DNA from 2 places in the Christensenella sp. KGMB01412 genome. Region 1 is predicted to be linked to the other one. Evidence: riboswitches for the same ligand, from Rfam matches in the RefSeq annotation. Region 1 holds a riboswitch; the other holds the start of a gene.
What was found. Region 1 has a riboswitch for cobalamin ahead of ACS5WU_RS04060 (ABC transporter substrate-binding protein). Riboswitches for the same ligand answer to the same signal wherever they lie in the genome.

Region 1 (6,473 bases):
GGATCGCGTCAAGCACGGAATCTGAAATCTGGTCACATACTTTATCAGGATGTCCCTCAGTCACTGATTCCGAAGTAAATAATCTTCTCATAGTTTTTCCTCCATTATCATTGATACATAAAAATGTATTATTTCACTAATAATTTATTATATCAAAGCTTTGGCTTCTTTTCAATCAAAAAAACAGATACATTGCCGTATCTGCGCGGATTTTCATCTTTTTTCAGGCCGCTTATTTGAACGCGTTTACTGATAGTCAATAAACATCCTGCCATTATGACCGAACACCTCTGCGCTTACTCCATAGAGTTGATTGATGAGTTTTTCGCAAATAACATCGCCGGGTTTTCCTTCGCACAGTATTTCCCCCGCGAGCATCACATAAATTCGGTCACAGTACTTCGACGCGACGCTAAGGTCGTGAAGAGCGGCCAGAATTGTTTTCCCTGAATCTTTCATCATGTTAAGCGTTTTTATCTGGCTGCCCATATCCAGATGGTTTGTCGGCTCGTCAAGCACTACGAGGTCCGTATCCTGCACGAGCGCGCGCGCAATCAGTACCCGTTGCTTCTCCCCTCCAGAGAGATTCAAAAAGCTGCTTTTGAGAAACGCTTTCATGCCCACCTGCTCTATCATTGCGCAAACGGCTTCCCTGTCGTCATTCCCCAAAGGCTCCATCATCTTTTTGTGCGGGTAACGGCCCATGGAAACCACCTCTTCCACCGAAAAATCAAAGCTGGTATTGTTTTCCTGCGCAACCACGGCAATCTCCCGCGCCATCTGCCTGTTTGTCATGTGCGCGAGGTTATGCCCCTTTACAAAAATATCCCCGCCTGTTGGCGTCAAAACCTTATAAATGTTCTTCAGGAGTGTGGATTTTCCACTACCGTTCGGGCCGATGATGCCCACAAACTCCCCAGGCTCCACGGTGATCGATACCTGCTTCAATATTTCAAATTCGCGAACCGCATAACGGATCCGCTTTACGTCTAATATTGGTTTACTGCTCATGCCTTTTCACCAAACGAATATCTGCGTGCCTTGATCATCCACAGGAAGAGCGGCGCGCCAATCATAGAGGTCAGGATTCCAATCGGTATCTCCTTGGGCGCGTCAAACATGCGTGCGCCAACATCAACCCAAATCAGGAAGATTGCGCCAAGAAGAACAGACAGCGGTATCACCTTTTTGTGATCCGCGCCGACGATAGACCGTACAATATGCGGTACCACAAGTCCCACAAAACCGATGCAGCCCGCCACAGCTACCGTAACGCCTGTGAGAATCGCCGTGATAACGATCAGCACATTGCGCACCGTATTCAGGTTCACGCCAAGGGTTACCGCGGTACTGTCGCCCATCATCATTGCATTGAGTGGAGACGAAAGACAAAACATCGCAATAATACCCGGCCCAGTCACAATCGCAATGGGTATCAGCTCTGTCCACTGTACTCCGGCAATTCCGCCAAGGAGCCAAAAACTGGTTTCCCTTATTTTGGTATCGTCAGGCGCATTGTACACAATGAAATTCGCAAACGCGCTGAACATAGCAGCCACCGCCATTCCCACCAAAATCAGTGTGATGGGAGTAACCGAGCGTCCGCTTTTTGAAAAGGCATATACGACTGAAATTGCGATAATCGCCCCCAAAAATGCCCCTACCTGCACCTTAAACAGTCCAAAAATTGCAAAGCCGCCGAGTATGATTGCGATCACCGCGCCAAAATATGCGCCGGAAGAAATTCCAAGCACATATGGATCGGCAAGCGGATTTTTGGTCAACGCCTGCATTGCGACGCCCGCCAGAGAAAGCCCTGCTCCAACCATCAGGCCGAGCAGCACGCGCGGAGTACGCAAATGCCATACAATATTCTGGGTATTTTCAGCGACAGAAGAAATATCCATCCCAAACAGCTTGCCAAACATCACGTTCCAGACGGTATCAAAAGAAATCGAAACCGGACCGATCCCAATACACAGTATCACGGACAGCACGAGTATTATGCCAAGCGCGATACAGCAAGCAAGGGTATTATTTTTGATGTAAACGGATAATTTTTTCATCGTTATTCCACAAATAATTCCGGATGGAAAGCCTGTGCAAATTTTTCAATCGTATCCGCTGCGCGCGAGCTTGCAAATACCTCCGGCAGGGTAATGACAAGGAAGTTTTCTTCCTGCACTGCCTTAAGGCCCGACAGCGCTGGATTTTCCTTTAACTGCCGTATCTTTTCATCCAGCGTAGTGCCGCTGTAGTCGTTGATCACAATGATATCAGGATTGGCCTCCACAACCGCTTCCCAACTGACCGTGCCCCATGTTTCTTCAAGGTCTCCAAATACGTTAACTCCGCCGGCGTGCCGAATCAGGCTGGAGGTGAAGTTGTTTCCCGCCGTGTATGCGCCGCCCTCTTCTTCAGAATCAAAATTAAACACCTTAACCGGCTGCGCGTCCGCTACTTTTTCTTCCACAGCCGCAATTCGTGATTTCATATCGTCGACGATCTCGTTTGCTTTGTCCTCCACCTGGAAAATCCTGCCAAGGTTATAGAAATCCTGGTAAACATCCTCCACATCGGCTCCCATCTTGTAGCTCTCGATCGAGGATAAGGACATAATTCCATTTTCTGTCAGGGTATCGTGAGACGCGATCCCTTTCTGGTCAAAAGCCGCGCTGCGCCCATATACAAAATCCGGATCGAGTCCGAGAACAGCCTCAAGTGCCGGATACCCGCTATCCGTAAGGCTTTGTTTGGCTTCATATTCCGCACGATATTCCTCGGCAACCTGCGCATAATTATAGCTCGTCGCTATGATCTTATCGCCCAGGCCAAGCGCCATCAGTTCTTCACCCGCATCCGGATTTGCAGCCAACACACGCTCCGGAACATGATCGAACGTTACTACCGCGCCGTCAAATGTCGTAAGCTCAAACGGGAATCCTGCGCCGCTGCTTTTTGCAGACGCTGCATCAGAGCCCGTTGCGCTGGCGGAAGGCTCTTGCGAAACCGTTTCAGACGCACCTGCAGCCGGCGCCTGCGATTCCTGCACCGGCGCGCTGCATGCCATCAGTCCTGCCATCATTATGGCAATGATTGCCACACATACAATTCTTCTTACATGTTTCATTTTTTCTCCCCGTGTCAGACGGTAAATTCCAATGCACAAGCTAACGGAAAAACCGGAACAAATTCAAGGACAATACGGCCGTCCAAGCTGCCACATTGTCCTTGATTACTGTCATAAATTCTTTTATTCAGCTTCCGTGAATAAATCAGGATGGAAGCCTTTTGCAAACTTTTCGATGGTATCTGCAATTCTCGAGCTTGCAAACACTTCCGGCAGAGTGATGACAAGGAAGTTTTCTTCCTGCACTGCTTTCAGCCCTGAGAGGGCCGGATTGGTTTTGAGCTGCTCGATTTTTTCATCCAGCGGCGTTCCGCTGTAGTCGTTGATCACAATAATATCAGGATCCGCTTCCACGACCGCTTCCCAGCTAACTGTGTTCCATGTTTCTTCCAAATCCTCAAAAACGTTGACGCCGCCCGCATGGCGGATCAGTTTGGAGGTAAAGTTATTGCCCGGCGTGTATGCGCCGCCATCCATTTCCATATCGAAGTTGAATACCTTAACCGGCTCCACTCCGGCTACCTTTTCTTCTACTGCGGCAATACGTTGCTTCATGCCGTCGACAACCTCGTTTGCCTTATCCTCCACCTGGAAAATCTTGCCGAGGTTGTAGAAATCCTGGTAAACGTCTTCCACATCGGCGCCTTTTTTATAGCCTTCGATGGACGAAAGGGACATGATTCCGTTTTGTGTCAGCGTATCATGGGATGCAATTCCCTTTTTGCCGAACGCCGAGCTCCTGCCATAAATAAAATCCGGGTTGAGGTCAAGCACCACTTCAAGGGACGGCTGTCCTTCCTCCGTAAGGCTTGGTTTGGATTCATATTCCGCGCGGTATTCTTCAGCGACCTGCGCGTTGTTGTAGCTCGTCGCGATGATCTTGTCGCCAAGGCCAAGCGCCATCAGCTCTTCACCCGCATTCGGGTTTGCGGCAATTACGCGCTCTGGCACATGGTCAAACGTCACCACTGCGTCTTCATATGTTGTCAGCTCAAACGGGAAAACAGAATCCCCGGACGCTGCCGCAGACGCCTGCCCGCTCGCGCTTGCCACCGGCGTTTCAGACGCAGCTTCGGATGCGGACGGCGCCTGCGATTCCTGCGCCGGAGCGCTGCACGCCATCAGTCCTGCCACCATTATGGCAATGATTGCCACACAAACAATTCTTTTCATACTTTTCATTTTTCTCTCCTTCGTTTTGCCTGGAAGTGAAAACGTATTTTTGTAAAACCCTTGGGGAGGGAAACGGGCAAACACAGGTTTTTACGCCTGCATTTGCCCGTTTTTTTAAATGCAAAATAAAAATACGTATCCGTAACTCGCAGATCCAGTATTATGTCGTTTCATAGGCCTGTCTTCTGACTTTTACATCGACGCATCCGGCCCGCCTTCCCGGAAAACTCCAGTGGCTTTATTGGACCGATACTCCGTAATTACAGCGGCGGTACCGTACAGGACTTGCACCTGTTTCCCAGACCGGCAATGCCGGCCACCTATAAAAAGCAAATATTAATGAACAGTTTGTATTATACAGCGTGAACTTAAAAAGCACAAGGCACTTTTCTCTTTTGTTTTGCAATATTGTGATTATTGCAGGTTGCTTGCAGGAAGGGAAAATGTCTCATAAAAAAACAGGCAGCTTTTAAAGGCTGCCTGCATACTGATTTACCGTCAGGCTGACCATGGCGCCATGCCCGGGAAAAAGATGCTCGATAGCATAAGCATAATAAAACCTGCAACCACGTTCCCAAGGATTACCAGCGGGATTGCCTTTGCGGGCTTCAGGCCCAGCACGCTTGCAATCAGCGAGCCTGTCCACACGCCGGTTCCAGGCAATGGAATCGCCACAAAGATAAACACGCCGAGATATCCGTATTTTTCAATACCTCCCTTGTGCTTTTCCACCTTTCCCATCAGCCAGTTTGCAAATTTGTTGAAAAGCTTTACTTTGCTGCCCTGCATCCAGCGTATAATCCGTTCGATGAAAATAACAATAAACGGCGCAGGGAGGCATGAGCCCAGCAAAGCGAGAAAATAAGTCGTCCAGAACGGTACCCCCAGCCCAAGGCCCAGCGGGATCGCTCCCTTCAATTCTATAATTGGCAGGATGGATGTCCCAAACACCGTCCAAAGGCTTGCCGCACTTACCATAGATATCATTACCCCTTTTTTAAAATCAAACAATACAATGATACTGTATCTGTGATATAATTTCAATAAAATAGCGATTATTTTAGAAAGTGTTAAGGATTTAAAATTAAGCGTATGAGAAAAATTTTAGGCGGTGTCCGCCGTGCGGACGAGCGGTTTTCCATGATTTCCCCGGGTGATAAAATCGCAGTGGGGCTATCCGGCGGCAAGGATTCCATGCTGCTGCTCTATGCCCTTACACTATACCAAAAATATGCCAAAACAGATTACGAGCTCCTTGCCGTCACCGTGGATCTCGGCTTTGGAAATTATGCAACAGACGTAATGCAGCAATATGCAGACGGTCTTGGGGTGCCGCTCACAATTATCAAGACACAAATTTCAGATATTGTTTTCAATATTCGCAAAGAGAAAAATCCATGCGCCCTGTGCGCCAAGATGCGTAAAGGCGCTCTTTATGAAACTGCGAAAAAGCTTGGCTGCAACAAGGCAGCTTTTGCACACCACGGCGACGACGTGGTACAGACGCTGCTCATGAGCCTCATGTACGAGGGGCGCATGAACACCTTTTCTCCCAAGTCCTATCTTTCAAGGCGGGATATTACTCTGATACGGCCGTTTGTATTCCTGCGGGAAACCGATATTATTTCCGCCGTCCGCCGCCTTGATATCCCAATCGCCAAAAATCCATGTCCGATTGATTTTTCCACCAAACGCGAGCAGGCCAAAGAGATTATCCGGTATTTGGGAACGCTCAACCCACAGGCTGCGGATAATATGCTCGGCGCAATCAGGAATACGCAGACCTATAACCTGTGGGATAAGGATTTTGACAACCTGACCTGACAGATAAAAAAGCAATGGCCGCGGCCATTGCTTTTTTGATTCCCTTATTCCTGGGGCGAGTAGTAAAGCGTTAGCATTTTATCCAGCAACTCCTGGTCGTCCATAACGAAATAATCGAGCTTGGAGGGCGTCGTTACAATCGGATCCGGGAATTTCTGCCAGCTCTCGTCCGTTTCAGTGAAGGTATCCATCGTGATATCGTCTATCGACGAAACCTTATCGAGCACGCCCGCCATTGCAACGATCTGGTCCAGATTCAGGTTTGTCTGGATCACCTTGTTATTAAGCTGCGTAAAAAGCTTGGAGGCGGACTGCACTGCGCCCATCTGTTTGATTTTCTTTGCAA
Region 2 (6,473 bases), on a different contig from region 1:
GGCTGATCTTCAGGAAATCCACGCCCTGTCCGGTGCCGCCGATTTGGCCCATAACCCCTTCAAAGAGAACGGTGGTCGCGTTACCCATGAGTTTCGGGCCGATGATTGAGAAGATCGTTGAAGCGACCGCAAAGATGACAACGATGATGACCGCGATCTTGTATTTTCCAATGTATTTGAGCAGGCGGCCTATCGAGCCTTTAAAATCTTTGGCTTTCGCGCCTGCCATTGCGATCTGCGGCCCGCCGGGGCCTCCTCCTTGCCTTACGGGAGGTCTTTTTGTTTCATTGCTCATTGTAATTCCTCCTCTGAAAGCTGGGAGAGTGCAATCTCGCGATATGCTTCGCAGGTTTGCATGAGTTCCCTGTGCGTGCCCTTGCCGACGATCTTTCCTTCATCGAGAACGATGATCTGCTGCGCGTCCATAATGGTACCGACGCGCTGGGCAATAATCAGCACAGTCTTATCCTTCGTTTGTTCCTTGATCGCTTCTCGCAGCGTCGCGTCCGTCTTGAAATCGAGCGCTGAGAAGCTGTCGTCAAATACGTAGATGTTTGGATCCTTGACAAGCGCGCGTGCAATGGACAAGCGCTGTTTTTGACCGCCTGACACGTTTGCGCCGCCCTGCGAAATACTTGCGTCAAGACCTTTGGGATTCTTACTGATGAATTCCATTGCCTGCGCTTCTTCCGCCGCTTTTTCCATTTGCGCGTCCGTAGCCTCCTCGTCGCCGAGACGGAGATTGGACGCGATGGTACCGGAAAACAGCACTGATTTTTGCGGAACGTAGCCGACCTGCTCGCGCAGATCGTGCCTTGTGACGTCGCGTACGTCGATTCCGTCGATGGTGACGCTTCCGCAGGAAACGTCATAAAAACGCGGAATGAGGTTTGCGACCGTAGATTTGCCTGAGCCGGTGGAGCCGATAAAGGCAGTGGTCTCACCGGGTTTTGCGGTGAAGTTGATATCCGTCAGGACATTATCCTCCGCGCCGGGATAGGCAAAACATACGTCCTTGAATTCAAGCAGGCCCTTGGGATCCGTAAAGTGCTTTGGATCTTTGGGATCGTGAATCTGCGGCTCCGTATCGATTACATCTGCAATACGGTGTGCCGAAACAGAAGCACGGGGGAGCATGATGAACATCATGGACATCATGAGGAAGGCCATAACAATCTGCATTGCGTATTGCATGAACGCCATCATATCGCCGACCTGCATGGACGAGGCTGCGATCTGGTTCGCGCCCACCCAAATGATGAGGATGGAAACCCCGTTCATAATAAGCGTCATAATCGGGTACAACCAGATCATGACACGACCGACGAACAGCGAAGTTTTTGTAAGGTCTTCATTTGCCTTGTCAAAACGGTCGAGCTCAAAATTTTGCGTATTGAACGCCCGGATGACCATGAGGCCTGAAAGGTTTTCGCGCATGACCAGGTTCAGGCGGTCAACAAGGGACTGCATCTTTTTGAACTTGGGCATGACGACTGCAAAGATCGTACCGATGAAACCAAGCAAAACAACCACTGCAAGCGCAATAATCCACGACATGGATACGCTTTTGTTGAGTGCCATAATGACGCCGCCTACACCCATGATAGGCGCATAGATAACCATACGGATCATCATGATGACGACCATTTGTATTTGGGTGATATCGTTGGTACTCCGCGTGATCAGCGACGCAGTCGAAAATTTATCGAACTCTACATTGGAGAAGTTCTCTACCTTGGTGAAGGTCTTTTGACGCAGGTCGCGGGCAAGCCCCGCACCGATCCTCGCGGCAAAAAAACCGACCACGACCGTGCAGGCCGCAGAGCCAAGCGCCAGCATCAACATAGAAAAGCCGTTGTTCCAGATGTAATCCTGCTGGACCTTGGTGGTGTCCACTCCAAGCGCCTGATATTCCTGTGTGACCGCGGGAATGGCCATCTGCGTGAGCATACTGGCATCCATTCCTCCGATTTTTTCTTTAAGCAATTCGTTCAGGCTTTCATATACCGCCGCGGAATCCGGATAGGAGCTGAGTGCCGTAAAGAAGTCCTCTCCCTGTGCCTGCTGTGTATAATAACCCAGAAACTGCAGCAATGCAGGCGGAATCTCGGCGGTTTTCTCGCTGCCGTCTTCGTTGACCTGTTTATCGAGGGCAATGCTGGACGAGCCGCTTTGCTCCGCGCTCATTACCTGCTCGATTGCGCTGACGGATGCGAATGCTTTTGAAAAAGCAGAGTTAAGCGCCTCCGTTCCTCCTTCATTCATATCTGTCCTGACATAGACAGCTTCGTTTGCAAGGGCCGGATAGGATTTCAAATAAGTATCATAGTCGGCGCTTGATTGGTTTATGAGCGTGTAGCTTTCCTGCACCGTTTTTTGCTGCTGCTCATCCATAAAGGGAAGCAGCGAGTTCATTGTATTTTCACTGACTGCCGATGGAATGGCGTTTTCGATACCGCCTTGCTGAATGCCGGTGTCTACGATCTTGGACATATAATTTGGCAATGACAGATCGCAGAACGCCTGCCCGAAAAGCAGCACGATAGCAGCGAGTATGAGCGCGGCGTAGGGCTTTAAGTATTTCATTATGCGCATCATAAAGCGTTTTTCTTCCTTTCTTACAGAGTGGCTTTTGCCTTGATTGAAACTTCCGTGGACTTATGATACCGCGGTTGCATAATAATGTCAATAAGATTGTTAAAAATATTGACGCAGTTGCATTTATATGTTAATCTCGTTTTAGATTATGATTGCAGTTTCTCAAATGGATGTGTAAACAACATTTGCAGGGAGCTGCTATGCAGCAAACATTTTCATGCGTAGGATGTGCGCTGTGATTTGTTAATATGCTGCAAGAAAGAAGTAATAGAAATGGCGGGCAGGGACACTAAAACAAGAATTAAGGAAATCGGGCTGAATCTATTTCAGGAACGTGGCTTTGAAAATGTAACCATCAATGAGATATGTGAGCAAAGCGGCGTAAACAAGCATACCTTTTACTACTATTTTAAATCCAAGGACGAGCTCCTGAAAGACTTCTATGAGTTGCCGTACGATATTGGGACGGAATACTTTGTTCAAATACTGAACGCTGAAAATTATGTAGAGCAACTCCTGCTTTCTTATAACCCGTTTTTGGAGCATATAAGCGAATCCGGGACAGAAATTGCCCGGCAGCTCTTTATCAAAAACCTTAATTGCGATGTGGGAACATTCCGCATCAATGAAAAACGCGGGGCAATGATGCAAATGCAGTGCGATATTATCGGCAAGGGGCAGAAGGCGGGCGAGATCAGGAACAGCTCCGACGCGCAGATGCTGTGTGCGCTTGTGCACCAGACGTTTATGAGTACGTCGTTTGCGTGGGTGATGTCGGACGGAAGCTTTGATTTCGCAAAGGTGATTCGCACGGAGGTCGAGGTTTTGCTGGATGTGAAACCGGAGCTGAGAAAAGGCGATAAGATTGACATTGGCGCGATATGGAAGAATATAAAGGGTTCGGACCGCAGAAAGCGGCATATGGAAGCGAGGGAAAAGCACGCGCGGCACAGGCGGGAACGTGAAACCGATCAATAGACAATAAGATGGAGGAGATGGTGGGAATGACTGCAAAAAAAGTAACTGCAATTTATTTCAGTCCAACGAAGGGAACACGCGAATATGTGTGCGCGATTGCCAAAGAGCTGGATGCGGAATATACAGAGATCAACCTTACTGACAGGGAAGAACGAGCGCAGGAACATTTTTTTGGACCGGATGAGCTTGTTGTGATCGGCGCACCCGTATATTATGGAAGGATACCGCAGGTGCGGGGCGGATTATTTGGAAAGCTGCATGGCGAGAATACGCCCGCTCTATTTGTGGTAAGCTATGGAAACCGCGCGTTTGAGGACGCTCTTTTGGAGCTATCCGACTACTGCGCGAGGCAGGGCTTTTTTGGCGTAGGAGCCGGAGCGTTTATTGCGCCGCATACTTTTTCCGCAAGAATTGGCGAAGGACGACCTGACGAAAAGGACAGGAAGGCTGTGGCGTGTCTTGCAGAGAAAACGAAGGAATGCCTTGAAAGTGGAAAAACAGCCGCACTGGGGCTTCCGGGGAACAGGCCGTACAGGGAGTTCCAGACGGTTCCTTTCGCGCCGAAGGGCGCAAAAGCCTGCAATCAATGCGGGGTGTGCGTACGGATATGTCCGGCGGGAGCGATTTCAAAGGACAATCCGAGAAATACGGACAAGGCGAGCTGCATCCGCTGTCTGGCGTGTGTGAAGGAATGCCCGCAAAAGGCGAGGAGCGTTGGGGGACCGGTTTTTGCCGTTGCGGTGAAGCAACTGGAGGGAAAGCTGATGAAAATACGCCGGGAGCCGGAGCTGTTTTTTGCAGAGAAAGATTAAAATTAATTAAATTTTTTTGGGAAAAAACCAGTTGACAGGCAGGAAACCGCTTTACGGGGCGGTTTCTTTTATTTAAGGGAAAAACATGCGGTATTGACATTTGTATGGAATGGCAATACAATATCTATGTATTAATGAAATGAAAAAGCACAGTATATTGTGTTACAGGTATCCCGAATCGGGGTATAAAAGGGAAGACGGGTGCAAATCCCGCGCGGTCCCGCCGCTGTAAGGGCGAAGCAGGGTACAAAGCCACTGAATGATATTCGGGAAGGCGTACACTGCGTCTGACGCCCAAGCCAGAAGACCTGCCTGTAAACTTCAGTACGCTGCCACGGAGTATGGCAAAAGCGGAATAGGCGCGTCCTTTCCGGGCGCTTTTCTTTTCGGTTTTCCAGATTATGATATGAATAAACGAAACGGACAGGAGAAAGAAAGATGATTACGCAAATCAGGAAGAGAAACGGAAGCACGGAACAGTTCCAGCAGGAAAAAATCACATGGGCTATTTTTAAGGCGGTCACTGCGGTGGGCGGCGATGATTTTGACACGGCACAGAAAATTTCGAACGAGGTGGTGGACATCGCGAATCTCCAGCTCAAGGCGGATGAGGCGGATGTAGAGCAGATACAGGATATTGTGGAAAAGGTGCTGATCGAGCGGGGACACGCAAAGACGGCAAAGGCATATATCCTTTACAGGGAAAAGAGGCGTGCCGCAAGAGAATCCAACGCTTTGATCGGCGCGACAATCGATATGTTCTCGGACTATCTGGACGACAAAGACTGGCAGATCAAGGAAAACGCAAACACACAAAAATCGATTAATGGAATGAACAACTATGTGCGCGAGACGTTTACAAAGCAGTACTGGCTGCACGAGGTATATCCGCAGGAGGTGCGTGAGGCGCACGTAGGAGGGGATTTCCACATTCATGACCTTGGATTTTTTGGGCCGTATTGTGCGGGCTGGGACCTGCGCCAGCTGCTTATGGACGGGTTTGGCGGCGTTCCGGGAAAGGTGGAGTCCTCCCCGGCGAAGCATTTGCGTTCCTTTTTGGGACAGGTTGTGAATTCGACCTTTACAACGCAGGGTGAAACGGCGGGCGCGCAGGCATGGTCTTCCATCGACACCTACTGCGCTCCGTTTATCCGCTATGATAATATGACGTTTGACGCTGTAAAACAGGCATTGCAGGAATTTATTTTTAATATCAACGTACCCACGCGCGTGGGGTTCCAGTGTCCGTTCTCCAACCTGACGTTTGACATCGTTTGCCCGCGTACCCTCAAGGACGAGGCGGTAATTTGCGGCGGCAAGGTTATGAACGAAAGCTATGGCGAATTCCAGAAGGAAATGGATATTTTCAATCAGGCGTTTTGCGAAGTGATGCTGGAGGGCGACGCGCATGGACGCGTATTTACCTTCCCGATTCCCACGATCAACGTGACAAACGATTTTGACTGGGACAGCCCTGTGGTGAACCGTTTTATGGAGATTACGTGTAAATATGGTATTCCGTATTTTTCAAACTATATTAATTCAGACCTGAATCCGGAAGATGCGCTCTCAATGTGCTGCCGTCTGCGTCTGGACACAAAAGAGCTGAGGAAACGCGGCGGCGGACTTTTTGGAAGCAATCCGATGACAGGATCGATTGGCGTGGTGACGATTAACCTTCCAAGAATCGGCTATCTGTCCAAATCGGAAGGGGAATTCCGCGCGCGTTTGTGGAAGCTTGTAATGATGGCGAAAAACAGCCTCGAAATAAAGCGTAAAATTATCGAGGACCAGACGGAGAAGGGACTATACCCATTCTCGGCGCATTACCTGCGTAATATCAAGATGCGGACAAACCAATACTGGTTTAATCATTTTAATACGATCGGCGTGCTGGGCATGAACGAGGCGCTGAAAAATTTCTTTGGCGACGGAACAGACCTGACGACGGAAAAGGGGCAGGAATTTGCCGTTTCTATTATGAATTATATGCGCGATTTGATGACGGGAATCCAAGAGGAGACAGGACACTTCTACAATCTGGAGGCGACGCCTGCCGAGGGAACAAGCTACAGGCTTGCAGAG

Region 2: linked by a shared signal. The riboswitch ahead of ACS5WU_RS12715 (ribonucleoside triphosphate reductase) and the one ahead of ACS5WU_RS04060 (ABC transporter substrate-binding protein) in region 1 are both predicted to bind cobalamin.

What each region holds. Positions count from the first base shown of each region.
Region 1 is NZ_JBVFVW010000002.1:202,591-209,063, reverse strand. It holds gene metK (methionine adenosyltransferase) at 1-91, opposite strand, end outside; gene ACS5WU_RS04075 (ABC transporter ATP-binding protein) at 247-1,011, opposite strand; gene ACS5WU_RS04070 (FecCD family ABC transporter permease) at 1,008-2,066, opposite strand; gene ACS5WU_RS04065 (ABC transporter substrate-binding protein) at 2,069-3,130, opposite strand; gene ACS5WU_RS04060 (ABC transporter substrate-binding protein) at 3,254-4,312, opposite strand; cobalamin riboswitch at 4,462-4,642, opposite strand; gene ACS5WU_RS04055 (COG2426 family protein) at 4,802-5,281, opposite strand; gene ACS5WU_RS04050 (tRNA 2-thiocytidine biosynthesis TtcA family protein) at 5,396-6,127, shown strand; gene ACS5WU_RS04045 (LCP family protein) at 6,172-6,473, opposite strand, start outside.
Region 2 is NZ_JBVFVW010000011.1:30,059-36,531, reverse strand. It holds gene ACS5WU_RS12735 (ABC transporter ATP-binding protein) at 1-295, opposite strand, end outside; gene ACS5WU_RS12730 (ABC transporter ATP-binding protein) at 292-2,586, opposite strand; gene ACS5WU_RS12725 (TetR/AcrR family transcriptional regulator) at 2,872-3,576, shown strand; gene ACS5WU_RS12720 (4Fe-4S binding protein) at 3,603-4,388, shown strand; cobalamin riboswitch at 4,538-4,718, shown strand; gene ACS5WU_RS12715 (ribonucleoside triphosphate reductase) at 4,827-6,473, shown strand, end outside.